DNA from 3 places in the Cryobacterium sp. TMT2-17-1 genome. Region 1 is predicted to be linked to each of the others. Evidence: predicted binding sites of a transcription regulator. Region 1 holds the regulator's gene; each other region holds the start of a gene.
The links. The regulator LexA, encoded in region 1, represses DNA repair genes until DNA is damaged. The targets are predictions, from matches to a motif close to TCGAACANNTGTTCGA.
Positions count from the first base shown of each region.

Region 2: the regulator LexA is predicted to act here: its motif matches at 4,045-4,060, upstream of E3O47_RS04425 (DUF222 domain-containing protein).
Region 3: the regulator LexA is predicted to act here: its motif matches at 3,277-3,292, upstream of E3O47_RS09485 (DUF222 domain-containing protein).

Region 1 is NZ_SOGC01000049.1:28,671-38,209, forward strand. It holds gene E3O47_RS14370 (SseB family protein) at 1-217, opposite strand, end outside; gene priA (bifunctional 1-(5-phosphoribosyl)-5-((5-phosphoribosylamino)methylideneamino)imidazole-4-carboxamide isomerase/phosphoribosylanthranilate isomerase PriA) at 201-947, opposite strand; partial or broken gene hisH (imidazole glycerol phosphate synthase subunit HisH) at 1,005-1,628, opposite strand; gene hisB (imidazoleglycerol-phosphate dehydratase HisB) at 1,634-2,257, opposite strand; gene E3O47_RS14390 (histidinol-phosphate transaminase) at 2,284-3,363, opposite strand; gene E3O47_RS14395 (LysM peptidoglycan-binding domain-containing protein) at 3,413-3,769, opposite strand; gene lexA (transcriptional repressor LexA) at 4,053-4,757, shown strand; gene metE (5-methyltetrahydropteroyltriglutamate--homocysteine S-methyltransferase) at 4,951-7,293, opposite strand; gene E3O47_RS14410 (methylenetetrahydrofolate reductase) at 7,290-8,285, opposite strand; gene hflX (GTPase HflX) at 8,579-9,539, opposite strand, start outside.
Region 2 is NZ_SOGC01000018.1:54,850-64,388, reverse strand. It holds gene E3O47_RS04440 (hypothetical protein) at 1-1,020, shown strand, start outside; gene E3O47_RS04435 (hydroxymethylglutaryl-CoA reductase, degradative) at 1,017-3,392, shown strand; gene E3O47_RS04430 (helix-turn-helix transcriptional regulator) at 3,654-3,935, opposite strand; gene E3O47_RS04425 (DUF222 domain-containing protein) at 4,135-4,893, shown strand; gene E3O47_RS04420 (DUF222 domain-containing protein) at 4,862-5,119, shown strand; partial or broken gene E3O47_RS04415 (recombinase family protein) at 5,731-5,897, opposite strand; gene E3O47_RS15875 (cytidine deaminase) at 5,958-6,305, shown strand; gene E3O47_RS04410 (DUF4395 domain-containing protein) at 6,432-6,938, opposite strand; gene E3O47_RS04405 (hypothetical protein) at 7,062-7,388, shown strand; tRNA gene E3O47_RS04400 (tRNA-Leu) at 7,621-7,704, opposite strand; gene E3O47_RS04395 (DUF3662 and FHA domain-containing protein) at 7,944-8,693, shown strand; gene E3O47_RS04390 (FHA domain-containing protein) at 8,690-9,274, shown strand; gene E3O47_RS04385 (PP2C family serine/threonine-protein phosphatase) at 9,279-9,539, shown strand, end outside.
Region 3 is NZ_SOGC01000036.1:43,807-53,345, reverse strand. It holds gene E3O47_RS09495 (glycosyltransferase family 2 protein) at 1-1,403, opposite strand, end outside; gene E3O47_RS09490 (hypothetical protein) at 1,712-2,263, opposite strand; gene E3O47_RS09485 (DUF222 domain-containing protein) at 2,266-3,213, opposite strand; gene E3O47_RS15990 (hypothetical protein) at 3,573-4,271, shown strand; gene E3O47_RS09475 (ATPase, T2SS/T4P/T4SS family) at 4,247-5,917, shown strand; gene E3O47_RS09470 (type IV pilus twitching motility protein PilT) at 5,937-7,331, shown strand; gene E3O47_RS09465 (type II secretion system F family protein) at 7,332-8,561, shown strand; gene E3O47_RS09460 (prepilin-type N-terminal cleavage/methylation domain-containing protein) at 8,697-9,149, shown strand; gene E3O47_RS09455 (type II secretion system protein) at 9,254-9,539, shown strand, end outside.

The sequences.
Region 1 (9,539 bases):
GCCGTGAGCCACGGATGGCGTCGACCACCGTCTCTTCGCCGGCCTCCCGAGCCTGGAAGCGGCGCACGGCCGCCAGCAGCGGCTCGGGCGCGAGCCCGTCGTCGTCGCTGTGCATGTTGGGCTCAAACTGTCGTCCCTCCCACGGTTGCCCGGCGGAGTCGCCCCCTCCGGGTCCGCCGGGAAGGCCGGTGGAGCCGAGGTTACGCGCCCGCGACATCCAGTGCCTCGCTCAGGGTGAACGCCCCCGCGTAGAGGGCTTTTCCGACGATCGCTCCCTCGAGTCCGAGCGGTACAAGTTCGCGCAATGCGCGGAGGTCGTCGAGGCTGGAGATGCCGCCGGAGGCGACGACCGGTCGGTCAGTGCGCTCCATCATCTGGCGGAGCAGGTCGATGTTGGGGCCTTGCAGCGTGCCGTCCTTGGTCACATCGGTGACGACGTAGCGCGAGCAGCCAGCCTCCTCGAGACGGGCGAGCACCTCCCAGAGGTCCCCTCCCTCCCTGGTCCAGCCGCGGGCGGCGAGGGTGGTTCCGCGCACGTCGAGCCCGACGGCGACGGCGTCCCCGTGCCGGGCGATGACCTGCGCCGCCCACTCCGGGTTCTCCAGTGCCGCGGTGCCCAGGTTGATCCGGCTGACGCCCGCGTTCAGGGCCGCGTCCAGCGACGCGTCGTCGCGGATCCCGCCGGAGAGCTCGATCTTCACGCCCGTGACCTCGCGGATCACAGTGCGGATGACATCCGTGTTGTTGCCGCGACCGAAGGCCGCGTCGAGGTCGACGAGGTGGATCCACTCGGCGCCCTGGCGGGCCCAGTCAAGTGCCGCGTCGACGGGGTCGCCGTAGTTGGTCTCGGTGCCGGCTTCGCCCTGGGTCAAGCGAACGGCCTTGCCGTCGGCCACATCCACGGCGGGCAGCAGAACGAGACGGAGGGAAGGGGTATGCACAGTCATGGGTGTCCTCGGTTGGGAATGGTCGCGGCGACCGGGTCAGTCAGGGAAAAGTCAAGGTCAGTTCTTGACTGTGCCGAGCCAGTTATGGAGCAGACGGATGCCTGCCTCACCGGATTTCTCCGGGTGGAACTGGGTGGCGGTAAGCGGTCCGTTCTCGATGGCGGCCAGGAAAGGTTGTCCGTGCTCGGACCAGGTGAGAATCGGTTTCGGGAACGGCGGCATGACGTCGAGGGACCATTCCTGGGCGGCGTAGGAGTGCACGAAGTAGAAGCGCTCCTGCTCGAGGCCATGGAACAGCGTCGAGCCCTCCCCCGGCGTGACCGTGTCCCAGCCCATGTGCGGCAGCACCGGCGCCGTCAGCTGCGTCACGGTGCCGGGCCATTCGCCCAGCCCCTCCGTGTCCACGCCGCGTTCGACGCCGTGCTCGAACATGATCTGCATGCCCACGCAGATGCCCAGCACCGGGCGTCCGCCCGCGATCCGGCGGTCGATGATCTCGTCGCCGTGCACCGCCTTCAGAGCCTGCATGACGGCGCTGAACGCGCCCACGCCGGGCACGACGAGCCCGTCGGCCTCAAGCGCCTGACGGCGGTCGCCGGTCAGCGTCACCTCGGCCCCGGCGAGTTCGAGTGCCTTGACGGCGGAGTGCACGTTTCCGGTGCCGTAGTCGAAGACAACGACGCTGGTCACAGCGCACCCTTGGTCGAGGGGACGCCGGACACCAGCGGGTCGAGCGCCTTCGCCTGGCGGAACGCGCGGGCGAACGCCTTGAATTCGGCTTCGGCGATGTGGTGCGGGTCGCGGCCGCCCTGCACGGTGACGTGCACCGTGAGGCCGCCGTTGAAGGCGATAGCCTCAAACACGTGGCGCACCATGGAGCCGGTGAAGTGGCCGCCGATCAGGTGGAACTCGAAACCGGCCGGCTCGCCCTGGTGCACGAGGTAGGGGCGCCCGGAAATGTCGACGACGGCCTGTACGAGGGCCTCGTCGAGCGGCACGACGGCGTCACCGTAGCGGGAGATGCCGGATTTGTCCCCGAGAGCCTGCTTGATCGCCTGGCCGAGCAAGATGCCGACGTCCTCGACCGTGTGGTGCACATCGATCTCGATATCGCCGCGGGCGCGCACGGTGAGGTCGGTCAACGAGTGTTTCGCGAAGGCCGTGAGCAGGTGATCGAAGAACGGGACCGACGTCTGGATGTCCGACTCACCGGTGCCGTCGAGATTGAGCGACAGGTCGATGCTCGACTCGCTGGTCTCGCGCTGCAGGTGGGCGAAACGGGGCGAGGTGGTCGCGAAAGAGAAGCTCATACGACTAGTTTATTGGCCCGCGCCGTTCACGGCCGCCCAAGCGCCTCGAGGGCGTCGAGGAACGCCGTGGTCTCGGCCTCGGTGCCGGCGCTGACCCGCAGGTGGCCCGGGATGCCGACGTCGCGCACAAGGATGCCTTCCGCCAGCAGCGCCTCGAAGGTGGCCCGAGGGTCCTCAACGCCGCCGAACAGCACGAAGTTGCTCGCACTGCGCAGCGGAGTGTAGCCAAGCCGGGCCAGTTCGCTCACGATGCGGTCCCGCTGCCCGCGGATGTCGTCGACCATGGCAAGCATCGCGGGCGTGTGGACGAGCGCGGCGACCGCGGCAGCCTGGGTGAGCGCGGACAGGTGGTAGGGCAGACGAACCAGGCGGAGGGCATCCGTCACGGCGGGATCGGCGGCCAGATAGCCGACGCGCACACCGGCGAAGGCGAACGCCTTGCTCATGGTGCGGGACACCAGCAGGCGCTCCCGGCCGGGAAGCAGGCTCAGGGCCGTTGGCGCGTCATCCGTCCCGAACTCGGCGTACGCCTCGTCGACGACAACGATGCCGTCGCTCGCATCGTAGACGGCCGCGATCGTTTCCAGGGACAGGGGCGTGCCGGTGGGGTTGTTCGGCGAGCAGAGGAAGACGAGGTCAGGGGCAACCCGGTCGACCCACTCGAGCGCCGTGGCCGGGGAGAGTTCGAACTTTGCGTCACGACCGCCCGCGATCCAGCGGGTGCCGGTGCCGGAGGCCAGCAGAGGGTACATGGAGTAGGTCGGCGCGAAGCCGAGCACGGACCGACCCGGGCCGCCGAAGGCCTGCAGCACCTGCTGAAGAACCTCGTTGGAACCGTTGGCGGCCCAGATGTTCTTTCGGGTGAGGCCGTGACCGAGATAACGGGCGAGGGAATCCCGCAGCTCGGTGAACTCCCGATCGGGGTATCGGTTCACGGTTGTGACCGCCACGGCCAACGCCGCCACGATGTCCTGCGCCACCTCAGCCGGGATGCCGTGGGTGTTCTCGTTCACGTTGAGAGCCACCGGCACGTGCAACTGCGGCGCCCCATAGGGAGTGAGTCCGCGCAGATTATCGCGAAGGGGCAGATCGTTGAGACTGGTCACTCCCCCAATATTACCGGGGTGAGACCGGCGGGGGCTCGCCGCGGGTAGTTCACAGGTCGTTCGGAAGCGCCAGCCGCTGACCGGGCTGCACGCTGTCGGACGGCAGCTGATTGAGGCTCACAATCTCGGCGATCACCTCGCGCGGATCTGACGTGGGCGCGATTGTCTCGGCAAGTTGCCAGAGCGACTGCCCCGACTTGATGGTGACGTAGTCGAAGGCCGAGGCCACGTGAGCGACGGTCGAGTTCTCGGCGGCGGCGATGCCTCCGTTGAGGGCGACGGCCAGGGCCACGGCCACGAGCGGAAAGGCAGCCAGGGACGTGAAAACGACGCGACCGCGCCGGGTGAGTCGGAGCCGGGTGCGTCCGGTCGCGATGGGGGCGCCTCGTTCAAGTGCAGTGCTCATGTGATACCTCCTGTGAGAAGACGCATCCGACTCTCGGCCGGGAGAGCCGGATGCGAACTTATGTTCCGAATGTATATTCGATTATTCGAACAATCAAGCTTTATTCGGTAGTTTCTGAAATATTTGTTCCGACCCACTCGAATACATGTTTGTCTAATGAGCTCAACGCGGATACAGTTTCGATTGTTGATTGACACTCAATCAGGCACCCCCGACATTCGCGTGAATCGGCGGCATTCGCTGCTTGCTGCCAGCGCATCAATCAAAACGAGGAGCGACGAACGTGGCACAGAACACCAGCGGTCCCCGCGACAAGGGCGGCACCAGACGGCGCAAGAGCCTCAGCGAGAAGCAGCTCGCCATCCTCGACGTCATCCAGCGCTCGGTCAGCCAACGCGGCTATCCGCCGAGCATGCGCGAGATCGGCGACGCCGTCGGCCTGTCGTCACTGTCGAGCGTCACCCACCAGCTCAACCAGCTGGAACTGAGCGGTTACCTCCGCCGAGACCCGAACCGTCCCCGAGCACTGGAGGTGCTCATCGAGATTCCGCAGTCGCCCGAAGACACGACGGCCGGAGCCTCGGAAAGTTTCCACACCGGAGTGCAGGTCGGCGACGCCGCCATGGTTCCGCTCGTCGGTCGCATCGCCGCCGGCATCCCGATCACCGCCGAACAGCAGATCGACGAGATTTTCCCGCTACCCCGCCAGCTGGTGGGCAAGGGCGATCTGTTCATGCTCAAGGTGTCGGGCGAATCGATGATCGACGCCGCCATAATGGACGGCGACTGGGTCGTCGTGCGGCAGCAGAAGACCGCCGAAAACGGTGAAATCGTTGCAGCCATGCTCGACAACGAGGCAACCGTCAAGGTCTTCCGCCAGCGCGACGGGCACACCTGGCTACTGCCCCGCAACACCAACTTCGAACCCATCGTCGGCGATCACGCCGAGATTCTGGGGAAGGTTGTGGCAGTGCTGCGGTCGGTTTAGGGCATCAGCACTCAAGCACATCAGCATTTCAGGCCGACTCTTGGTCTCGACGGTTCCGACCAGCGTCGTGGAGACGCGCGCGTGTTGAGTCACCATGGTTATTTCGGTCGGGTCTTGTGAGCCGGGTCTTGTGGGCCGGGCACGAACACTGTTCTTGGTGTCGTGCCCGGCTTTTGTGTGGGTGGAGGCGGGGTCAGGCGGAGACGGAGGAGGTCAGGCGGGCGCGGAGGATGCGGGTGGCGGCGAGCATGTTGTGTAGGGACTGGACAGTTTCGGTGTAGCCGCGGGTTTTGAGGCCGCAGTCGGGGTTCACCCAGAGCCGGGTGGCCGGGATGGCCGCCGCGGCGCGCTCGAGCAGGTCGGTGAGTTCGGACACGCTCGGCACACGCGGCGAGTGGATGTCCCACACTCCCGGGCCGATACCGTGGTCGAAGCCCTGGGACCGGATATCGCCCACCACCTCCATGCGAGAGCGTGCCGCCTCGATGCTGGTCACATCGGCGTCCAGGTTGCGGATCGCGTCGATGACCACCCCGAACTCCGAGTAGCAGAGGTGGGTGTGGATCTGGGTGGCCGCGGCCGCACCGGCCGTCGCCAGGCGGAAGGACCCCACCGACCAGTCGAGGTATTCCGCCTGGTCCTTCTGCTTCAACGGCAGCAGCTCCCGCAGCGCGGGCTCGTCGACCTGGACGATCTGAATGCCGGCCGACTCCAGGTCGGCGATCTCGTCCCGGAGGGCCAGGGCCACCTGCCTGGCCGTCTCGCCCAGCGGCTGGTCGTCGCGCACGAACGACCACGCGAGGATCGTGACCGGACCGGTGAGCATCCCCTTGACGGGCTTGGGCGTCAGCCCCTGCGTGAACGCCGACCACTCGACCGTGATGGGCCGCGGCCGGGACACGTCACCCCAGAGGATCGACGGGCGCACGCACCGGCTGCCATAGGACTGCACCCAGCCGTTCTCGGTGACCGCGAAGCCGTCCAGGTTCTCGGCGAAGTACTGCACCATGTCGTTGCGTTCCGGCTCCCCGTGCACGATCACGTCGAGGCCGATGTCTTCCTGCAGCGAGACGACCCGACGGATTTCGGCGCGCATCAGGTCCCGGTAGTCCGCGGTGCTCAGCACCCCCCGTACCAGCTGCGCCCTGGCCCGACGGATGTCCCCGGTCTGCGGGAAGGATCCGATCGTGGTCGTCGGCAGGAACGGCAGCCCGAGGGCCATCTCCTGGGCTGCCACTCGGGCTGCGTAGGCGCCCCGGGTGAAGTCGCCCGGAGCGAGCGCGTCGGCGCGCACCCGAACGGCGCCATCGTGGACTCCGGGAGCCACCCCCCGCGCGTCGAGGGCCGCGGAGGCCGCAGAGAGGTCGATCTCGATGGCACGGCGACCCAGACTGAGGCCGCGGGCGAGTGTGGCAACCTGCGCGACCTTCTGATCCGCAAAGGCCAGCCAGGTCTTCAGGTCGTCGTCCAGCGCCGATTCGTCGTCGACGTCGTGGGGAACGTGCAGCAGCGAGGTAGAGGTGGAAACCGAGATCCGCGGCGAGAGGCGGACCAGGCCGGCCGCCGTGTCGAAGGCGGCGGCCAGGTCGCCGCGCCAGATATTGTGGCCGTCAATGACGCCGGCCACGAGAGTGGTCGTGTCGAGTCCGGGGGTCTCCGCCGGCACGCTTCCCCGCACGAGGTCAAGCCCGATGGCTTCCACCGGGGTGATGGCAAGAACGGGTAGGGCGTCGTCGAGGCTGCCGTACGGCGCGGCGACAAACAGGGCGGGACGCTCGGCGAGGGCGCCGAGGGTGTTGTAGGCGAAGCGGAGGCCGGCGAGGGCATCCGTTCTCGGGATGTCGATGCTCTCGCTGACCAGGGCAGGCTCGTCGAGCTGCACCCATTCGGCTCCAGCGGCGCGCAGCCGCTGCAGGAGGGCGGCGTAGACCGGCACAAGGTCGTCGAGGCGGTCAAGCGGACTGAATCCGGCCGGGGCCTCGTCGCTGGGCTTGCTCAGCAGCAGGAAGGTGACCGGGCCGACGATGACGGGCCGGGTCAGGAATCCGGCCGCCTTCGCCTCCTCGAACTCGCGCACCAGGCGGGTGCCGGCGAGGGTGAACTCGGTCTCGGGGCCGATCTCCGGCACCAGGTAGTGGTAGTTGGTGTCGAACCATTTGGTCATCTCCAGCGGCGGATTCTCCCCTTCGCCGCGGGCGAGGGTGAAGTAGCCGGCCAGGTCGAGGTGGCCGTCCGCGCCCCGCAGATGCGCGAACCGGGCGGGGACGGCGCCCACCGTGCTCAGGGCATCCAACATCTGGTCGTAGTAGGAGAAGGATTCCGGGATGGACGAGTCGTCCCGGCCGAGTCCCAGCTGCACGAGGCGCTTCCTGGTGCTCTGGCGCAGGGCGGCCGCGGTCGCTTCGAGCTCGTCGGCGCTGACCGATCCGGCCCAGAACGCTTCGACGGCCTTCTTCAGTTGGCGGCGCGGCCCGATGCGCGGGTAGCCCAGGATGGTGCCGGCGGGAAAGGCGGGAAAGGCGGAAGTGTGGGTCATGAGTTCTCCTTGACGGGGTGAGGGGCAGGCAGTGCGGAAGCAGGCAGGGTGGGGGTGAGCAGACCGCAGCCGTCGAGCACGGCGAGCACGGTCTCGTGCTGGTTGAAGGCGTAGAGGTGCAGCCCGGGGGCACCGCCGGCGATGAGTTGCCGGGCCAGTTCGGTGGCCTGACGGATGCCGATCTCACGCTGGCCTTCCTTCGTCGGCTCCACCTCGAGCGCGATCGCCAGCTCGGACGGCAGTTCCTCGCCGGACAACTCGAGGATGCGGCGCAGGCGGGCCGGGCTCGTGACCGGCATGATCCCGGGCAGGATCGGGAATTCGACCCCGGCGGCACGGGCTCGCAGGATGAAGCTGAGGTAGTGGTCGGCGTGAAAGAAGAGTTGCGTGATCGCCAGGTTGGCGCCGGCGGCCTGCTTGGCCAGGAGCGCGTCGATGTCCTGGGTGGCCGACCGGGAGCGCGGGTGGCCGTTCGGGAAGGCGGCCACGGCGATGCGTACCTTCTCCCGTTCCCGCTTGATCGTGCGGGCGGCAGGGAGTCCCGGGATCACGGCCTCGCGGTACGGCACCCGCTCGGCCTGCACCCGGTGGATCAGCTGCACCAGTTCCGCGGCGCTGCCCAGGTCGCCGAGGAAGGCCTCACCCTCCCGAATGCCTTCCGGCGGGTCGCCACGCAGGGCCAGGAAGCTCCGCACCCCGGCGTCCAGAAACTCCCGGATCAGCTGGCTCGATTCCGCGTTGGACGAGCCCACGCAGGTGAGGTGGGCCAGCGGGTCCACGGTGGTGGTGCGCAGGATGTGGGTGAGCACGTCCAGGGAGGAGCGCCGGGAGGAGCCGTTCGCACCGTAGGTGACCGAGATGAATTCCGGGCCGGCCGCGGCCAGCCGCTCGATAGTGGCGTGCAGCACGGAGGTGGCAGCATCCGATGTGGGCGGATACAACTCGAATGAGAACGGGATTTTCCGGCATGCAGGATCCGAGGTGTGGGGCATTGCTCCTCATTCGACAGTTGCCAGTGTCAGTCACCGGGGGCCGGGCGACCGCGGACCGCCCGGCAAGCCAGGCGGGCGTTCGCGGGCGGGTGCCGGGCTCGGCTGTCGCTCCATGCCGCCGGTCAGGAGACCGGCGGCAACGATTGAGAAGACTCTAACAAGCACGCCCGGTGCCCGGCAGGTCTGTGACCGAATATGTCATCAGCTGGCGCCGGAGCGGCTCAGACAGGCCGGAGGAGTGCGGACATCGGCAGGCGAAGGCCTGCCGAGGTACGCGGAGCGAAGCCGGCGGGTCAGCCGGTGACGGCCGGCGGCACGGCGAACGGCTCGAACAGCGCCCGAATCTCATCAGTCACCAGAGCCGTAACCCGGGTGCCGGTCTCGGCGTACTCGGTGGACAGCACCGTGCCCTGATCGTGCAGCACCGCGATCAGGTCGCCCCGCTCGTAGGGGATGAGCAACTCGAGCCTGATCGACGGCCGCGGCAGCAGGTCCGAGATGGTCGCGAGCAGTTCCTCGATGCCCTCGCCGGTGCGGGCCGAGACGAAAATGCCCTTCGGCCAGAGTCCGCGCAGCACGAGCCCGTCATCATCGCTGATCAGGTCGCTCTTGTTGAAGACGACGACCTCCGGGATCTCCCGGGCGCCGACCTCGGCGATGACCTCGCGCACTGTGGCAAGCTGGCTCGCCGGGTCAGGATGCGAGCCGTCGACGACGTGCACGATGACGTTGGCGTCGGCGACCTCCTCGAGGGTGGACCGGAACGCCTCCACCAGCTGATGGGGCAGGTTCCGCACGAACCCGACGGTGTCCGTCAGCGTGTAGAGCAGCCCGTCGGCCGTCGTCGACTTGCGCACCGTGGCGTCCAGGGTGGCGAACAGGGAGTTATCGACGAGCACGCCGGCCCGGGTGATGCGGTTGAGCAGGCTCGACTTGCCGGCGTTGGTGTAACCGACGATGGCGACGGATGGCACGGCGTTGCGCTTGCGGTTGGCCCGCTTGGCCTCGCGAGCGGGTTTCATCTCGAGGATCTGCTTGCGGAGGCGGGACATCCGGGTGTGGATGCGCCGGCGGTCCAGCTCGATCTTGGTCTCGCCGGGGCCGCGCGAACCCATGCCCGCACCGGCGCCGCCCACCTGGCCTCCGGCCTGGCGGGACATCGAGTCCCCCCAGCCGCGCAGGCGGGGAAGCAGGTATTCGAGCTGGGCGAGTTCGACCTGGGCCTTCCCCTCGCGGCTCTTGGCGTGCTGACTG
Region 2 (9,539 bases), on a different contig from region 1:
TCCGCGCCCGGCAAGCTCTTCCTGCTGGGCGAGTACGCCGTGCTCGAGGGCGCGCCGGCCCTGCTCACCTCCGTCGACCGACGCGTAGAGGTGACGGTCGACGAGTCACCCACGGGCTCCTGGCAGGTCAGCGCGTCCAATTTGGGCATCCGGAACCTGGTGTTGGGCACGGATGGCGCCCTCCCGGCCGGGCTCACCGACCAGCAGCGCGACCACCTCCGCGTCTTCGACCAGGTGCGCGTCGCCGTGCAGGCCGCTGCGCTGCAGGCGCGGGTGCTGCCGCAGAGTCAGGCCCCGCTCGCCATCACCATCGACAGCAGCGCGCTGTCCCGGGGCGGCCACAAGCTCGGCCTCGGTTCCAGCGCCGCCACCGCTGCCGGCCTGACCGACGCCCTGGCCCGCGCCCTGGGCCTGACGCTCGACCGGGACGAGCTGTTCCGCCTGGCCCACGCCGCCCACCGCAGCGCGCAGAACGGCGCCGGCAGCGGCGGAGACGTGGCCGCGAGCGTGCACGGCGGGTTGATCCGCTATGCCCCGGGTGCCGCAGTGGTGCCTCTGCGCTGGCCGGAGGAGCTCTGTATCTCGGCCGTCGTCACCGGCGAGGGTGCGCTGACCACCCGTCTGGTGGGCCGCGTGGCCGACTACGCCGCCGAGAACCCCGCCCGGCACCGGGCCGACCTCGACCGGCTGAAACACCTCGCCGAACAGGCCGAGGCGGCGCTGGCCAGCCCGGCCGATTTTCTGAGCCTCGCCTCCGACTACTTCGCGGCGCTCACCCAACTCGACGCGCATGCCCAGGCCGGCATCGTGAGCGAGCGACACCGTGAACTGCACGCCCTCGCCCGGCGCAAGGGCGGCATCTTCAAGACCAGCGGGGCCGGCGGCGGAGACGTCGGTCTGGCCTTTAGCTACGCTGGAGAACCCACCGAGCGACTCGCCAGGGCACTCGCCCGGGCCGGGGCCGCCATCGTCCCGCTCGGCTTCTTCGCCGCCGGCCTACAGGGAGGCACCGCGTCATGAGCCGGTCCCGCATCCCCCGCTTCTACCAGTTGTCGGTCACTGAACGCATCGCGCTCCTCCGGCAACGTGGTGTCCTGTCGACGGATGCCGCCGCGCACCTCGCAGACGGAACGTCCGCCCTCGACGTGGAGGCCGCCGACCGGTTGATCGAGAACGTGATCGGCGTCTTCTCAATGCCGATGGGACTCGGCCTGAACTTCCGGATCAACGGCCGGGACCACCTGGTGCCGATGGTGGTCGAAGAGCCCTCGATCGTCGCCGCGGTCAGCTCCGCGGCCCGGCTGGTGCGCCAGGCCGGCGGGTTCACGAGCGTCGCCGACGAGCCGCTGCTGATCGGCCAGATCCAGGTCGTCGACCTTATCGACCCCGAGCGCGCCCGGGCTGACCTGCTCGCGCGCGGCGACGAGCTCGTGGCGTTGGCCGACAGCGGGCATCCGAAAATGGTGGCGCGCGGCGGCGGCGCCCGCGGCATCGAGGTCTTCCTGCGCGGTGCGACGGCGCAGAACGGCGAACTGCTCGTCGTGCACCTGCTGGTCGACACCCGCGATGCGATGGGCGCCAATCTCGTCAACTCGATGTGCGAACGGCTCGCCCCACTGGTCGAGGAGATCAGCGGCGGCCGCGTGTTCCTGCGCATCCTCTCCAACCTCACCGACCGGGCCCTGGTGCGCGCCCGTGCCGTGATCCCGCACGCGCTGCTCGAGACCGCCGACTTCCCCGGCGAACGCGTGCGCGACGGTATCGTGCTCGCAAACGAGTTCGCGGCCATGGATCCCTACCGGGCCACCACGCACAACAAGGGCATCATGAACGGCATCGACGCCGTCGCCCTCGCCACCGGCAACGACTGGCGGGCGATCGAGGCGGCGGCCCACGCCTACGCCGGCCGCGGCGACGGCTACGGCCCGCTCACCACCTGGAGCGTGAACGACGCCGGCGATCTCGTCGGCGAACTGACCATCCCGTTGAAGGTCGGCACGGTCGGCGGCCAGGTGGAGTCGAACCCGGCCGTACGGCTCGCTCACACGATCCTCGGGGTGTCTTCAGCGCCCGAGCTGGCCGAGGTGATGGCCGCCGTGGGGCTGGCCCAAAATCTCGCCGCCCTCAAGGCCCTGTCGACCAACGGCATCCAGCACGGCCATATGCGCCTGCACGCGCGGGCCGTGGCGGCTGCCGCCGGCGCCAGTGGAGCCCGGTTCGAGGAGGTCGTCGAGAGGCTCATTGCCGACGGCGAGATCAAGGTGTGGAAGGCGCGCCAGATCATGCAGGCCCTCGAAGAGAGCAGTGACGGCGACCGGGTTATTGAGCCGGCCGCGCCGGATGCCGGGTACGGCACCGCCGCCGTCGTCGCCTTGCCCGCGGCTCACCCCGCACCCACGGCCACCCTTACGCCCAGCGCTTCCGCCACGTGCGCTGCTGCCCTCACCCCCGGCGCCCCCGGCCCGGATGCCCACCTCGGCTACGGTAAAATCATCCTGATGGGCGAGCATTCCGTCGTCTACGGCTACCACGCGATCGCCGCGCCGATCGGTCTGTCGGTGCGCGCGCAGGTCACCCGCCAGGCGTCGCTCCGCGAACCGGTCATCGCCGACCGGGACGTCGACGGCTCGGTGCGCGAACCGATCCGAGCAGACCTCTCGCACCGGGTGGCGGCGCTGATCGTCACCCGGCTCGGCGTGTCCGACGCCGGCCTTCGGGTCGACGTGTTCTCTCACCTGCCGCGCGCCAGCGGCCTGGGTGCCTCCGCCGCGTTCGCGGTAGCGTTGATCCGCGCCGTCGCCGACAGCTTCCAGCTCACGATCAGCGACGCCGAGGTCTCGAGCCTCGCCTTCGAGTGCGAACAGATCGTGCATGGCACCCCGTCGGGCATCGACAACACCGTCGCCACCTTCGGCCGGTCGGTTCTTTTCCAGAGATCGGATGCCCCGGGCGGCCACACGATCCGCGACATCTTCACTCCCCACCCGATCCCCATCGTCATCGGGCTGTCCGGGGTGGAGTCGCTGACGAAGCAGACCGTGGGCCTCGTGCGCAGCGTCTGGCAGCGCAACCCCGCGCGCTACGACGCGATCTTCAGCCAGATCGACGGGCTGGTGTTGGCCGGGGTAGACGCGCTCCGCCGCGGCGACATCGCCGAGCTCGGCGAACTGATGAACATCAATCAGGGACTGCTCAACGCGCTACAGGTGTCGAGCCCGGAGATCGAGTCACTCGTGGCAATCGCCCGCCGCGCCGGCGCCCTCGGAGCGAAGCTGACCGGTGGCGGGGGCGGCGGCGCCATGATCGCTATCGCCGAACCTGGCGGCACCGAACCGATCATCACCGCGATGCGCAGCGCCGGCTACACGACTTACCTCACCGAGATTCGCTGAGCACCCGAAATTCGAACCTGTATTTGAGGTATTCGGAGCTGGGCATCTTGCCATTCCCGACAGCGATAAAAGGCGATTATGGCAGTCGTCCACAGGTTTCACGCGTAGTTATCCACACCGGGCGTTCCAGTAATTATGCGGGCAAAAGCCACATTTCACTCTGCTGTCCACAGGGTTATCCACAAGGCTGTGGATAGACGTATCTTCGACGTCTGCCAGGCCTGCCTGCCCGCCTCGCGGCGCAGGTCTCAATCGGCGGCCCTACGGCGGGCCCACGCGCCCCGGCCACAGGTCGACACCCAAACCGTTCTCCAGACGGGCCACGGTCGCCAGGTCCGGCCAGGACCGCCCGTGCAGCACCGAGAGCAGTGTCGTGTGGTCGAGCCCGGCATCGCGCGCCGCGGCGCGCACGCTCCGCTCGCCGATTGCGGCCTGCACGTTCACCGCGAACTGACGGGCCACCTCGCCGACGGCGCCCGCCGACGGCACGTCGGGCCACCCCACCACGAGGTCACGGGGAGCAGGTCGCGCCGGTCTGGACATAGCCCGAGCGTAGACGACGGATGTCCCCCTCGGATCGCCCACCCCAACCCGTCAGTCGAATCCACGGTGGTCGGGCTGGTCGAGACCCGGTGAGCCGCTCTCTGAACTTGTGAACAAACCTTCGAGATAAACTCTGAATCGAGTCTCTAAATACTGACAGACTCTCGACTCTGTGTTCGCTTTGAGGTATTCTCGTATCATGATCAATCTCGCGGATGACCTCAGGCAAGCGGCCGATGCCGTCGCCCTGCTGGGTTCCTCGAGTGCCGATTATGAGGCGCTGGCTGATGCCGCGGTATTGTCCGGTCAGAAGCAGATCGCGGCGGCTCGCCGCCTGCTCGACACCCGCGCCGCGTGGATGGCCGGCACCATCGCCCGGCGGTCCCGGCCGGAGTTGGGCCACTCCGGGTTGGCGGCGCAGCAGGGGTTTCTCTCGCCGGAGGCCCTCATCCAGAAGTGGACCGGCTCCTCGAAGGGCGACGCCTACAAAATGGTCGCCGTCGGCACCATGATGGCTGATGCCGAAGCAGCCGAGAAGCAGGTCGAGGCGGCGCTCTCCTCGCCCGACGCGGATGCCGCCGAGGTCGCCGAGTTCGAGGCGAAGGTGCCGTGGCAGGCGCCGATCGCCCGGGCCGTCACCGCCGGCACCCTCTCCGTCGACGCGGCCGAGTCGATCCGCTCAGGGCTCGGCCAGATCGACGCCGCGGTCACCGCCGAGAAGCTCGGTGCGGCACTCGAAGCGCTACTCACCGAGGCGTCGTCACTGAATGCCGACGAGGTCTTCAAACGGGCGAGACGGATGCGCGACCGGCTCGATGAGGCCGGCATCGCCGCCCGCGAGAAGCAGGCCTACGACGACCGCTACCTGCGGGTCTACCGGCTGGGCAACGGCGACGTACGACTCAGCGGGCTGTTCGCGCCCGAAGATGGCGAGTTCGTGCTCTCCACCTTCGACTGAGCAGGTCAACGAACACGGGCCGGCCGAACCCGCCGCTCACGGGCAGATCGAGGGCAGCCCTTTCCCCATCTCCCAGGAAACCATCGACCGGCTGCTCTGCGACGCCGGCACCCGCGGCATCAAATTCGACGACAACGGCCAGATCATCAACGTCGGCCGCGACGAACGACTCTTCACCGAGAAACAGCGCGCCGCGATGGCTGTGCGTGACGGCGGATGCCTCTGAATCGACTGCGACAGATCACCGGCCTGGAGCGAAGCCCACCACACCAACGAGTGGTCGAAAGGCAACGGCTACACCGACCTCGCCGACGGGGTACTCCTCTGTCATCCCCACCATCTGCTGCTGCACAACCAGCATTGGACGATCAGCCGCACCGGAACTCAGCATTGGTTGCGGCCACCGGTGGAGGTTGACCCGAAGCGGACACTGATCGCTCTGCCGAGCAAGCGGGCGAACCTGTAGGGCGGGACGGGTCGCCGGGTCTCGACGGGCTCGACCACCGGAGCTGAAACTACCGGAACGACACAAGGCCCCCAATCTCTCGGGGGCCTTTCTGTCCGAATGGGTGGACGGCAATCAACCCATCGTGTTCGCTGTGGGTAGATTGCAAAACTCAAAACTTCGGCCTGACCCCGTGTGCTGGTTACGTAGTTCCTCGCGATTCTTCTAAATGATCTTGCCGATCCTCTGGCGTTCGACGAAAATCTTCTGAAAATTCATGGAATCGAGGGACACGCCTCCGCTGGCTCCACCGCGCTGTAGCGCCCGCGAGCGCCACGAAAGCTAGCCTTCCTGAACCGCCTACACCCGTGTGTGGTGTGGTGCAGTTTCTGGTCATCGACGATGTCTTTCCCGTCGCGCAGTGACCGGGCGAGGCGGTCGAGCTTGGCGACCACAAGCGTGTCCCCGGCCCGGCATGCAGCCAGCGCTTCTCGTAGTCCTGGCCGCGCCCGGTTCGTGCCGGTCACCCTTGATCGGTGAACGTCCGGCTATCGGGCACCCGGTAGATATAGATCCAGCACATACGTCGGCGACGGACGTCCCAACAGCGAATGCTGGAATGGATGTGCGCCAACTCACCGGTGACGACCTGGAACTCATTGCGAGAGCGGAAGAGGCAATTGATGCCAACGCGGACGTTGAAGGCGGGGTACACACAGTCGGGGCTGCCGTTTGTGATGCCACGGGACATATCCACGTCGGCGTCAACGTTTATCATTTCACGGGTGGCTCCTGCGCTGAGCTCGTCGCGCTGGGATCAGCACGAACCTCCGGAGCGCGCGAGCTCACGGCGATTGTCGCCGTGGGCGACAGTGGGCTTGGCGTGAAAACCCCGTGCGGCCGCGATCGCCAAGTTCTTGCCGAAGAGAAAGCGACAGCTGATGCGGCGAGCTCGGTTGCTGGCTAGTTCGACCATGAGTTGTCACGGGACGGCCGGGTGCCTCACGAACGGATAGCTTCCCATAACGCCGTTGACAGTTCCTGATGAGGCAACCCGACCGAGCTGTGGTTCTGCGGCGTGGACCCGACCTTTTCACCTTGCTGCTGCGTGAGGAAGAATTAGTCTGTACAACCACGATCCGAGACACCAATGGGTCGTGGTGAGAATTGTGCCGCCGAGAGCTACCATTCCTCCCAGCACGATTCCCAGTGCTGATAATCCGAAATAGAAGGACAAGGCCGCACCTGCAAGTAGCACGGTGGACAGCAGGTAGGAAAACCGTCGTGGACTCGGCGTGGGGGGAAGCGCCGGAGCGCGAAACATATGGCGAACGACCAAGTTATAGACCAGATCGAGAATCATGCCACGGGGAAATAGTGCCCCTGTGAGAGGAACGATTGCACCCAATCCAAGAATGATAGGCGACTGCAAAATCAATCCGAGAACGATCAAGACAGTGCCCACTGCCGGTGTGAATCGTAGGGGCCATGCGTAACAAGACTTGGCTTCATCATCGAGGCCTCCGAATCCCTGCTTATCCAGATTGGTCTTCGTTAGTTCTCTCAGTGCCGCCACCTTCGATTCCTTGATGCTGGCCATAGGCAACCCCATTTCGCAGATAGGGGCTATTCGTCTTTTCTTAGGACATCTCAATGTTCCTAGGATATCGAACCCATGCCTCCGGCCCGGCAATGAGTGTTCACTCCTACTCCCGGCACCTACATGGCAATCGACCGTGCCAGTGGCAAGCGCGTCACCAGACCCGTCACACCAGCGACCGTCACCATCCCGATGGATGCCGGAGCCCCAGCCGAACGGAATCAGGACCCCCGGTTGGCTGTGAAGCACCTCCAGAAGTTCGCCTTCAATTACCTCGCGGCGACCATCGCCGCCGTGTCATCGAACCTGCGGAAGATATTCGACTTCTTCGTGAAGACCGCCGAACGTGACAGCGGCGAGAGTCTCTCCCGAGGACGCCGACGCAAAGAAGCCACCGGAATACCGTTGAATAAACACAGCGCACTTCCCGCCCTGGCACCGCCGCAGTAGCGGAAACCAACGCCAATTCCGAACGTCACCCCGCGCACCGAACGCTTCAGCTTGCCCACCAGCAGGCTGATTGGCGTTTAAAGCGCAAACCCCCGAGCGGCGAGCGTTAAAACGGCCACCGAACGCGCACTGAGTCGTTAAAAGAAGAAGGCCGGCTGAGCATTTCTGCTCAACCGACCTGTCCACTTGGATTTCATGACAACCATTCCTGGATTTCCTGAAACATCCACTGTGCGCGAGGGGGGACTTGAACCCCCACGTCCTTTCGAACACTGGCACCTGAAGCCAGCGCGTCTGCCAATTCCGCCACTCGCGCGAACTTAGGCAGATTAGCACTTTCCGAGGGCACAACGCCATTCGAGACAGGCAGGCCGCGCGAACACAGGTCTTCGCGGCGTGCCGAACATCCTGAACACGCGCCCGATATGCGCCCGACATGGTGACCCGGACTGGCTCCCGTAGGATGACAACCCTCACCGGGTATTGCCCGGCGGGTGAGTTAACACTTGAGACAAGTAACATGCTCATAGCCGAAAGGATCGGATCGGGAGACCTGTGGGCATTCTGGATAGTTTTGAAAAGGGTCTCGAACGCGCCGTCAACGGTGCGTTCGCCAAGACCTTCAGGTCGGGGCTGCAACCGGTTGAAATCACCTCAGCACTGCGTCGCGAACTCGACACAAAAGCAGCGGTCGTGTCCCGCGATCGCATTCTCGCGCCCAATCGCTTCACGGTGCGAATGAGCCATGCCGACTTCCAGCGCATGTCCGCCCTTGGCCAGACCCTCCTCGACGAACTCACCGAACTCGTGCAGCTGCACGGCCGCGAGCAGCGTTACCAGTTCGCCGGCGGCGTCTCGATCACCCTGTCCGCGGATCGCGGCCTCAGTGAGGGCATGGTCCAGATCGACTCCAGCACGATCAAGGGCAGCGTCGCCTGGATCCCCGTGGTCGAGGTCAACGGCAAGCGCTATCCCCTGACGCAGTCGCACACCGTCATCGGCCGCGGGAGCGACGCCGACATCACCATCGACGACTCCGGCACCTCTCGCCGGCATGTCGAGATCCTCTGGGACGGCTCCCGTGCCCAGGTGCGCGACCTCGGCTCGACAAACGGCTCCCAGCTCAACGGTTCACCGGTCACGCAGGCCATCCTCGAGCCCGATTCAGTCGTCACCATCGGCCGCACCCGCATCGTCTTCCGGGTCATCGCGCAGGCATCCTCTTCCGAGCCGGTGACCGAGCGTCACCGCGACGGCGGCCGCGAACGTCACGACATGGACGGATTCTGGGGACCCACCGCATGAGCGTCAGTGAGCTCACCCTGCTGGTGCTGCGCCTCGGCTTCCTGCTGGTGCTCTGGCTCTTCATCTTCGGCATCGTCTATGCCCTGCGCAGCGACCTGTTCGGCCAGCGCGCCCGCAAGATGCAGGCGGATGCCGCTGGCTCGGCCGGCGCGCCCGCCGCGTTCCCGAGCGCCACGCCCGTGCCGAGCGCCACCCAGCCTCCCGCCGCCGCGGCCTCCGCGCCGACGGAGCAGTTCACGGCTCGGCCTGGCCCGGCGTTCACCGCCGTGGACGACAAGGCCACCAGCCAGAACGCGACCCGCCTCGTGATCACCTCCGGCCCGAAGTCCGGCACTGAGTTCCCGCTCACCGGCGACTCGATCACGATCGGGCGGTCGGGCGACTCGAGCCTCGTCATCCGTGACGACTACACGTCCACCCACCACGCGCGTCTGATGCTCTGGCATGACAAGTGGATGATCCAGGATCTCGATTCGACCAACGGCACCTTCCTGGATGGCAACCGTTTGGCCGTGCCGACCCCGGTCCCCCTGAACACCACCGTCAAGATCGGCGCAACCAGCTTCGAGCTTCGGCGGTAGCTGCATGGCGACAGTCAGTCACAGCGCGGCCGCGTCCCACGTTGGAAAGATTCGGTCCAACAACCAGGACTCCGGCTATTCCGGGCGCCATCTCTTCCTGGTTGCCGACGGCATGGGCGGGCACGCCGGCGGCGACGTCGCTTCGGCGATCGCCACCAAACGCATCATGGATGCTGACCGGGACTTCCAGTCCCCGCAAGACGCCGAGTTCGCCCTGCAGGCGGCGCTGATCGCCGCGAATTCGCAGCTCGCCGAGACCGTGTTC
Region 3 (9,539 bases), on a different contig from region 1:
ATTCGCCAGTGGAAGACCTGTTCTTTCAGGCCAACGCCCTTGGGGGTGACGTTGAAGGCTTTGACTCGCAGGCCCAGCGTCTCAGCTGCCGCGGAGAGCGCGATGGCGGGGGTCAGAGCCAATTCGTAGATGTTGCTCCAGGAATGGCTCCGGCGACGTCCGACGATGATGGCAAAACACAGCATCACGCAGAGATAGGTGGGCAGCCAGAAGATAAGCAGGGCCTCCACGCTCGTGTCCAGGGCGACCACCCCGAAGAGGAGGAAGAGCAGCGGGGTAATGATGTAGATCAGCTTGAAAACCCCGAAGTACCAGTAGACGACCGCATCGGAATAGAGCCACCTCTGCATGAGTGTGAGTCCGGGCAGGGTCAGTGGGTTCCACTTGCGGGCCGTCTGGATGTTGCCGCGGCACCAGCGGTCACGCTGCTTGAGCATGTCGGCCAGGTTCTCCGGGGCCAGCCCGGCCGCAATGATGTCCGGCACGAATTCGGTCCGGTACTTGGCCCCCTGGATCAGGAGGCCCGTGGCGAGATCCTCCGTGATCACACCCACTGCAAATCCGCCCACGCTTTCCAAAGCCGAGCGGCGGAACATCGTGTTGCTCCCCACGTACATCACCGCATTGAAGCGTGATTTGCCTGCCTGCAGGGTACGCATGAAGAAGTCCTGCTCGTTCGGCAAAGCCTGACCGGAGAACAGGTTGTACTGGAACGGGTCCTCGTTGTAGAACGCCTGGGGCGCCTGGACGAAGCCCAGCTCGGGGTCCTGAAAACGACCGACGGTGCGCTCCAGGAAGTCCGGCCGGGGAACCATGTCCGCGTCCAGGGTCACGATCAGGTCCCCGTCGCTCCGCCCAAGCGCATTGTTGAGGTTGCCGGCTTTGGCGTGAGCGTGGTCAGGCCGGATGAGATGGATGGCCCCGTACTCTTCGGCAAGTTGGCGCACTTCCTCACGCGCGCCGTCATCGCAGACGAAAACGCGAACGCCGTCGGTCGGATAGCGCATGCCCACGGCGCCGGCAATGGTCATCCGGAGCATTGACACGGGCTCGTTGTAGGTGGCAATGAACACGTCGACCCGCGGGAGCTCGTCTGCTGGCGGCAACGGCACAGTGCGCCCGGCGTATGGGGTCCAGAGGGTGACATACACCGCCAGCGATTGTGCGAATCCGAGTACTTCGACCGTTAACAGCAGAATGCCGGTCGCAGTGTTCCACCAGGCGTCGGACGGGATGGTGAACAACACGCGCCACGTGAGGTAGATGATTCGCACGACAATGGTGATCACGATGGCAGTCTTGTGCCCGAAGCCGGGGCGCCGGCGTGAACCGATCCAAAGCGTTTCCATCACGACCAGTATCAAGGCCGGATAGACAAGCATCCAGTACCAATTTTCAATCATCTTGCAGCCCCCTGGTCGTTCCTAGGGAAAACCTAGCAGTGCTGGTTCAGATTCGGTGAGCATCAGAATTTTCGGTTTCCCGGGGGTTTTGGTGATTGCAGGAGGGCGTTCTTGCCGGGCAGGGCCGCCGGCGTCCGCGAGCCATTGGTCGAGGTGGTGGGCTTCGGTCCGGGCGGGCGGGCGTTCGTAGCCGGGCCAGCGGCATCCGACGTAGCGGGCCACGATTCCCGCGCGTTGCTTCTCGGTGAATGAGGTGCTCCGCGAGGCCGATGTTGACGCATTGTCCGTCGTCGAGAAGTGTGACTGGACTACAGCCCCGACCTCTTACTCGGCAACGCCACCAGCGTCTGCTCTGGATCGACCTCGACCGGTGGCCTCAGCCAGCGCTGCGTTCCGGTGCGAATGATCGTCCAGTGCTGGTTGTGCAGTAGCAAATGGTGCGGATGGCACAGCAGCACTCCGTCGGCCAAATCGGTGTACCCGTTTTCCTTCAACCATTCGTTGACGTGATGGGCCTCAGTCCACGCCGGTGGCCTGTCACAGTCGATCCAGAGGCATCCGCCGTCGCGTACTGCCATTGCGGCGCGCTGGTGCTCGGTGAAGAGTCGTTCGTCGCGGCCGACGTTGATGATTTGGCCGTCCGCGTCGAATTTGATGCCGCGGGTTCCGGTGTCGCAGAGGAGTCGGTTGATGGTCTCCTGCGAGATGGGGACCGGGTTGCCCTCGATCTGCCCATGAGCGGCCCCTTCGGCGGGTTCGACGGGCCCAGATTCGCCCGTTTCAGTCTGGACGGTCGTCGGCGCCGGCCCGGTCTGGCCCTGCTGCCCGGCCGGGCCACCTTTCAGCGCCTTCTCGGTCACGATCACGCGCACCGAGGGGCGGCGTCCGCCGAAGACCCGGCCGGGTCGACCTCGCCGGCGATCTTCAGCAGCTGCACGAGGGAGTCCGCGGCGATCTGCTCGGTGCTGCGCGGGCTCTGTTGCATCTTCTTTGCCCAGGCTGCCCGCTCTGCGTCCACGAATCGAACCCCGCCGCGGCGGGGGCCCGTGATCGAGTCGAAGGTGGAGAGCACAAACTCACCGTCTTCGGGGGCAAACAGCCCGTTCAGGCGCACGGTGCCGTTGCCCAGCCGGTAGACCCGCAGGTAGCGGTCGTCGTAGGCCTGCTTCTCGCGGGCGGCAATGCCGGCCTCGTCAAGCCGGTCGCGCATCCGTCTCGCCTGCTTGAACACCTGATCGGCATTCAGTGACGACGCCTCGGTGAGGAGCGCCGCCAGGGCCACCCCGAGCTTCTCCGCGGTAACTGCCGCGTCGATCTGGCCGAGCCCGGCCCGGATCGCCTCGGCCGCGTCAACCGAGAGCGTGCCGGCGGTGACGGCCCGGGCGATCGGCGCCTGCCACGGCACCTTCGCCTCGAACTCGGCGACCTCGGCGGCATCCCTGTCGGGCGAGAACAGCGCCGCCTCGACCAGCCTGTCGGCCGCCTCGGCATCGGCCATCATCGTGCCGACCGCGACCAGCTTGTAGGCGTCGCCCTTGGACGAGCCGGTCGAGTTCTGAATCAGGGCCTCCGGCGAGAGATACCCCTGCTGCGCCGCCAAACCCGAGTGCCCGAGCTCCGGTCGGGAACGCTCGGCGATGGTCGCCGCCATCCAGGCGGCATAGGTATCGACGAGACGGCGGATCGAAGCGATTCGCTTCTGACCGGCCAACACCTCGGCATCAGGAAGGGCCGAGAAGTCAGCGCATGACGAGCCCAGCAGGGCCACGGCATCGGCCGCCTGCCTGAGGTCTTCCGCGAGGTTGGTCATGTTACGAGAATACCTCAACTCGCACCCAGTGTCGAGAGTTACTCACATAATTTGAGAGAATAATCGAATTTATCTCTGAGCAACTCCGGCCGCTCCGAAGCCGTCCAAGACCGCCGGTTGCCTCAATGGAGACCCCGGGGCGGTGAAGGTTTCCCGGGCGCAGGCGAGACCACCGGAACCGCCACCGTGACGCCCGCCCCGACCAACGCACCCACCGCTACAGATTCTCCGACCACCACCACGCCCCCGGCAACCCTCAAGCCGACGCAATCCGCAAGCCGACGCAACCTGCACCCGGGCAGACCGCGGCGCCGGGCGTCCCACGTCCAACCGCGTGCACGCAGCTCTACAGCCCGGCCATGGTCGAGGCGCTCGGCGACCTGACCCTGAACCCCGTCTGGAGCCAGGACCCGGATGCCGACGTGTCCCACGGCACCGACGATGCCGAGCTGCGCGTCCAGATCGACGCTCTCGACCACCTGACCTGCGTCTGGGCGAGCCCATATGGGGGATCCGACACCGGGATTATCACCACCGTGGTCTGGGTGACCCCGGAACAGAGCGCCGCGGTGGAGGCCCGGCTCGTCGCAAACGGACTGGAGTGCTTCACCCAGTCGGAGGGCCGCCGCTGCGTCATCCAGACGAACACGGCAGACGGCGCTTTCGGTGAGTCCCACTTTCTGAGGGGCGGCATCCGGCTCACCACGAAGTACACGAATGCCGGCCCGCTGGGCTACACACAGAACATCATCGAAAACCTTTGGTGGGTGTCTAGACCGTTTCGAGCAGGCCGAGACCGGCCCGGGCATCGCCCAGCAGCGGCCGCATTCCGCCTGCCGCCCCGCGGGCCGCAACCGGGTCGAAGCCGGGTCGATGCCGTGTCTATGTCGGGTCGAAGCCCCGCCCCGTTAGGATCACTGAACAGAGGCATTTTTTCGAACCGTGTCCCCCTCATTGTGGGTCTGGCCGGATTCCCTGCCCCCGAGATAGCGTTGTCCGTTACTTACTTACCGAGCCTGTTCGAGAGGATCGCGTGGCCAGCCTCACCGAAATCTTGATCCTGCACGGTCTGCTGCCGATCGAGGAGCTCGACCACCTCATGGCCGGCGACCCCGCCGATGAGAGCGCCGTCCGCGCCCTCGTCGCCAAGGGCGTCATCACCGAGGTTCAGTTCGCCAAGGCTCGGGCCCAGCAGGCCAACCTGCCCTTCGTCGAGCTGATCGACTACCCGGTCGATCGCCTCGCCGTGGCTCTCGTTCCGGTGGCCGTCTGCAAACGCCACGAAGTGCTCCCGATCGCCGTCGACGACGGCCGCCTCATCCTCGCCATGGTCGACCCTGGCAATGTCTTCGCTGTCGACGACGTGCGCGAAGCATCACGGATGCGCGTCACCCAGGTTGTCGCCGAGCGCAGCGATCTGCTCGCCGCCATCACCCGCTACCACCGCGCCGACGACGAGCTCAGTGACCTCACCTCCACACTCGAGGAAGAGAACGCCGCCACGGAGAGCTCCTCGTTCGGAGTCTCGGACTCCATCGACGACGATGCCCCGATCGTGCGGTTCGTGAACCTGTTGGTCAGCCAGGCCATCCAGGACCTGGCCTCGGACATCCACATCGAACCCGGCGAGCACAGCCTGCGGGTGCGTTACCGCATCGACGGCGTGCTGCACGAGATGCAGACCGCACCCAAGAGCATCCAGAACGGTGTTATCTCCAGGCTCAAAATCATGAGCGATATCGACATCGCCGAGCGGCGCAAACCGCAGGACGGCCGCATGACCGTGCGCCATGCCGGCCGTCAGATCGACCTGCGCGTTGCGACTCTCCCCACCGTGTGGGGCGAGAAGGTCGTCATGCGAATTCTCGACAACTCGAACACGACTCTCGACGTGCGTGCGCTGGCCCTGCTCGAGCACAACTTCGAGGCCTACAAGACTTCCTACTCCAAGCCTTACGGCATGATCCTGATCACCGGTCCGACTGGTTCGGGCAAGTCGACCACGCTCTATACGACCCTAGGTGCGGTCGCTCGTCCCGAAATCAACGTGATCACGGTCGAAGACCCGGTGGAGTACCGCATGGCGGGCATCAACCAGGTTCAGGTGAACCCGAAGGCAGGTCTCACCTTCGCGAGTGCGCTGCGTTCCATCCTGCGAAGCGACCCGGATGTCGTTCTGCTGGGTGAGATCCGCGACCACGAGACCGCGCAGATCGCCATCGAGGCCTCTCTGACCGGCCACCTCGTGCTGTCCACCCTGCACACCAACGACGCGCCGAGCGCCATCACCCGGCTGACGGAAATGGGCATCGAGCCCTTCCTGGTGGGTTCCGCCCTGGATTGTGTGGTGGCCCAACGCCTGGCCCGCCGGCTCTGCGACAAGTGCAAGACGCCATCCGTTCTGACCGTCGACTACCTGACGCGCCTCCGCTTCGCGTTCGACCCGGAGCGCCCGCTGCCCACGATCTTCGAGGCGGTCGGCTGCACGCAGTGTTCGAAGACCGGTTACCGGGGGCGCATCGCCGTGCACGAGGTGATGACCGTGACCGAGGAGATCGAGCGGCTCGCCGTGGCCCGAGCATCGAGCGCCGAAATCGGCCGGGTGGCGCGCGAACAGGGCATGATCACCCTCCGCGAGGATGGCTGGGCCAAGGCCCAAATGGGTTTGACATCGATCGAAGAAATCTTGCGAGTGGTCGCATAGTGCAAAAGGGGATATCTGCATGAGTCAGCCCATCTATGAAATTCCTGTCACGCCTCCTGGGGCTGCCGGGGGCAGCTGGAGCCTCGGCGATCCCGAGCGTCGAGGCGCCGAACAGACGGAGCACGATGTCGCGCCGGCCGCTCCTGACTCGGCGGAGTTCGAGTTCGTCGATGTTACGGATGCCGCGCAGCCGGCGACAACGGTCCTTCCGGTGGACACCGGCGCGGTCGAGACGACCGGGCGCCGCGCCCGCGCTAACCGCACCGGCGACAACGAGGTCTCCGACCTTGACCTACTGAACGCCCTGGCCGAGGTTCTCGACCTGAACGCCTCCGACCTGCACATCACCGTCGGAGCGCCGCCGAGCATCCGTGTCGATGGCGGCTTGCGGCCGATTGAGGGCGCGAGCAAGTGGATGGGTGACAAGGTCACCTCTGCGCTCTACAGCATCCTCTCGGCGAAGCAGCGTGCGCAGTTCGAGGAGGAGCTCGAGCTCGACTTCGCTTACACGGCCGGCGGCGCGCGCTTTCGCGTGAACTACTACTACCAGCGCAACTCGATCGGAGGGGCGTTCCGTCTGATCCCGCGCGAGATCAAGCCGCTGAAAGACCTCGGCATCCCTGAGACGGTCGGTCAATTCGCCAAGCTTCCTCGCGGCCTGGTTCTGGTGACCGGCCCCACCGGTTCGGGCAAGTCCACCACCCTGGCGGCACTGATCGATTTGGTCAACCGCACCCGTGCCGACCACATCGTCACGGTCGAAGACCCGATCGAGTTTCTGCACAAGCACCAGAAGTCGCTGGTCAACCAGCGCGAGGTCGGCCACGACACGAAGAGCTTCGCCTCCGCACTCAAGCACGTGCTGCGCCAGGACCCCGACGTCATTCTGATCGGCGAGCTGCGTGACCTGGAAACTATTTCGGTCGCCCTGACCGCGGCAGAGACCGGCCACCTCGTCTTCGCCACCCTGCACACCCAGTCGGCGGCCCAGACCATCGACCGCGTCATCGACGTGTTCCCGCCGCATCAGCAGGGCCAGGTGCGCGCGCAGCTGGCCGCTACCCTGCAGGGTGTGGTCTGCCAGACCCTCGTCAAGAAGATCGGCGGCGGCCGCGTGGTCGCCACCGAGGTTCTGGTCACAACCTCCGCGGTCGCCAACCTGATCCGCGAGGGCAAGACCTACCAGGTCGCCTCCGCGATGCAGGCCGGACGTGCTCTGGGCATGCACACTATGGACCAGCACCTCGCCGAACTCGTCGACGCGGGTCTCATCACCCGCGCATCGGCCGAAGAGAAGGCTCAGGACCTCGAGGGGCTGAACCAGCTAATTCGTCGCGTGGACCACGTCGAGGCATCCGTCGGCGGCATGAAGGGCATCGATTTCGGCGACTCCTACTCACCTCGGGGGCAGTAGATGCCAACCAACCTTGCTTTCGCCTACAAGGGCCGCAACGCCGCTGGCAAGGTCGTCAAGGGGCGCCTGGATGCCGCCTCCGAGAACGCGGCCATGACGCGCGTTCGCACGATGGGGCTGACGCCGATCTCCGTCGCCGAGGTGGCCGTCGGCTCCGGGCTGAACGTGGAGATCAAGATCCCCGGGTTCAGCAAAGGCATCACCCTGAAAGACCTCGCCATCATGAGCCGCCAGATGGCAACCATGACCTCGGCCGGCCTGTCGCTGCTTCGCACGCTAAACATTCTTTCTGAGCAGACCGAGAACAAGGAACTCGCCAGGATTCTCACGGCGATCCGCAATGACGTAGAGACCGGCATCTCGCTGTCCGAGGCTATGGACAAGTACTCCACCGTCTTCCCGCCCATCATGATCAACCTGATCAGGGCCGGGGAAACCGGTGGGTTTCTGGAGAGTTCGCTCAATTCGGTGGCCGGCAACTTTGAGTCGGAGACCAAGCTCCGCGATACGATTAAGTCAGCGATGGCCTATCCGACCATCGTTCTGGTCATGGCTGTGCTCGCCGTCATCGGCATGCTGACCTTCATCGTTCCGGTTTTCGAGAAGATGTTCGCGGGGTTCGGAGGCCAGTTGCCGCTGCCCACCCAGATTCTGGTTGTGCTCTCCAAGGCCATGGTCTGGCTTCTGCCGGTGCTCATCGTGGGCGGAATCGCTTTCACGGTGTGGTGGCGAAAGAACAAGAACACCGAGCCTGTACGCAAGGTCGTCGACCCGCTCAAGCTCAAGCTCCCCGTCTTCGGGCCCCTCATGACGAAGCTAGCCATCGCCCGGTTCAGCCGCAACTTCTCCACCATGATCGGCGCGGGTGTTCCCATCCTGCAATCGCTCAACATCGTCGGAGAGACCTCCGGCAACTGGGTTGTCGAATCTGCGTTGCGCAAGGTGCAGGAGTCCGTGCGCCAGGGCAAGTCGATCGCCGGTCCGCTTGCACTGGAGCCGGTCTTCCCGGCGATGGTGGTGCAGATGATCGCCGTTGGTGAGGATGCCGGCGCCCTGCAGACGATGCTGGGCAAGATCGCCGACTTCTACGACCAGGAGGTGCAGGCCACAGCCGAGCAGCTCACCGCGCTGATCGAACCCCTGATGATCGCCTTTATTGGAGTCGTCGTCGGCGGAATGATCGTGGCCCTGTACATGCCCATGTTCAGTATTTTCGAATACATCAAGTAGTCGACCCCCGCACTGGGGGTGTGGAGGTCTCCAAATACCCCCTTAAGCGGGCTACACCCCCAATCCGTGGACCATAGGCTCATTGCAGGTAACGCAAAAGCCTTTCCCAGCACACCCCCAGCAAAGGACCCCCACATGATTCGCAGCATCACGGGAGCGCTTGCCCGCAAGCGTTCAGAACTCGGCCAGAAGGAAAAGGGCTTCACGCTCATCGAACTTCTCGTCGTCGTCATCATCATCGGCATCCTCGCCGCCATCGCCATCCCGATTTTCTTGGGCCAGCAGACGTCCGCTCGCGACAGCGCCACGCAGTCGGACATCAGCAACGCCAAGACGGCCCTGGTGGCGTTGGCTGTTTCGGGAGGAACCTTCCCGGCCACCAACACCACGATCACGAGCGTTGGCACGGACTTCACCGCCGGAACGAACACGACCCTGACCTTCCAGGGAACTGCAGCCGGGTTCTGTGTTGCTGGTGTGAACACTAATGCCGCGAACGCGACTCACGTCTACGCAGCCAGCGACAAGACCGGTGTGGCGAAAGGTACCTGTAATAGTTCAGGGGTTTGGGTCACAGCTACCTGGTAGTCGATTGACTTCTTCTTGAATCACTTTCGTCTGAAGTGGGGCGCCGGTCTAGCCGGTGCCCCACTTCAGAACTTCAGCACTACCGGCAGGGATGTGGGGCCTACGTGAATCCTGAGACGAAGGGCCCCTTCAGGAGCGCTGATTCCGGTTTCGGCCTGATCGAGATCGTCATCTCAATGTTCTTGCTTGGCCTGCTTGCCGTCGCGTTCCTTCCCCTCCTCGTGAACTCGGTGCGAACCACGGTCACTAACTCGTCAATCGCCACGGCCACTCAGCTGGTCAACCAGGAGATGAAAAAGGCCCAATTGGCCGGTGATACTTGTGCCCTCATCACCGCCTACGGGAGTACGTCCGTGCCTGTCGTTTCTCCTGACTCCCGAGGGGTGAGTT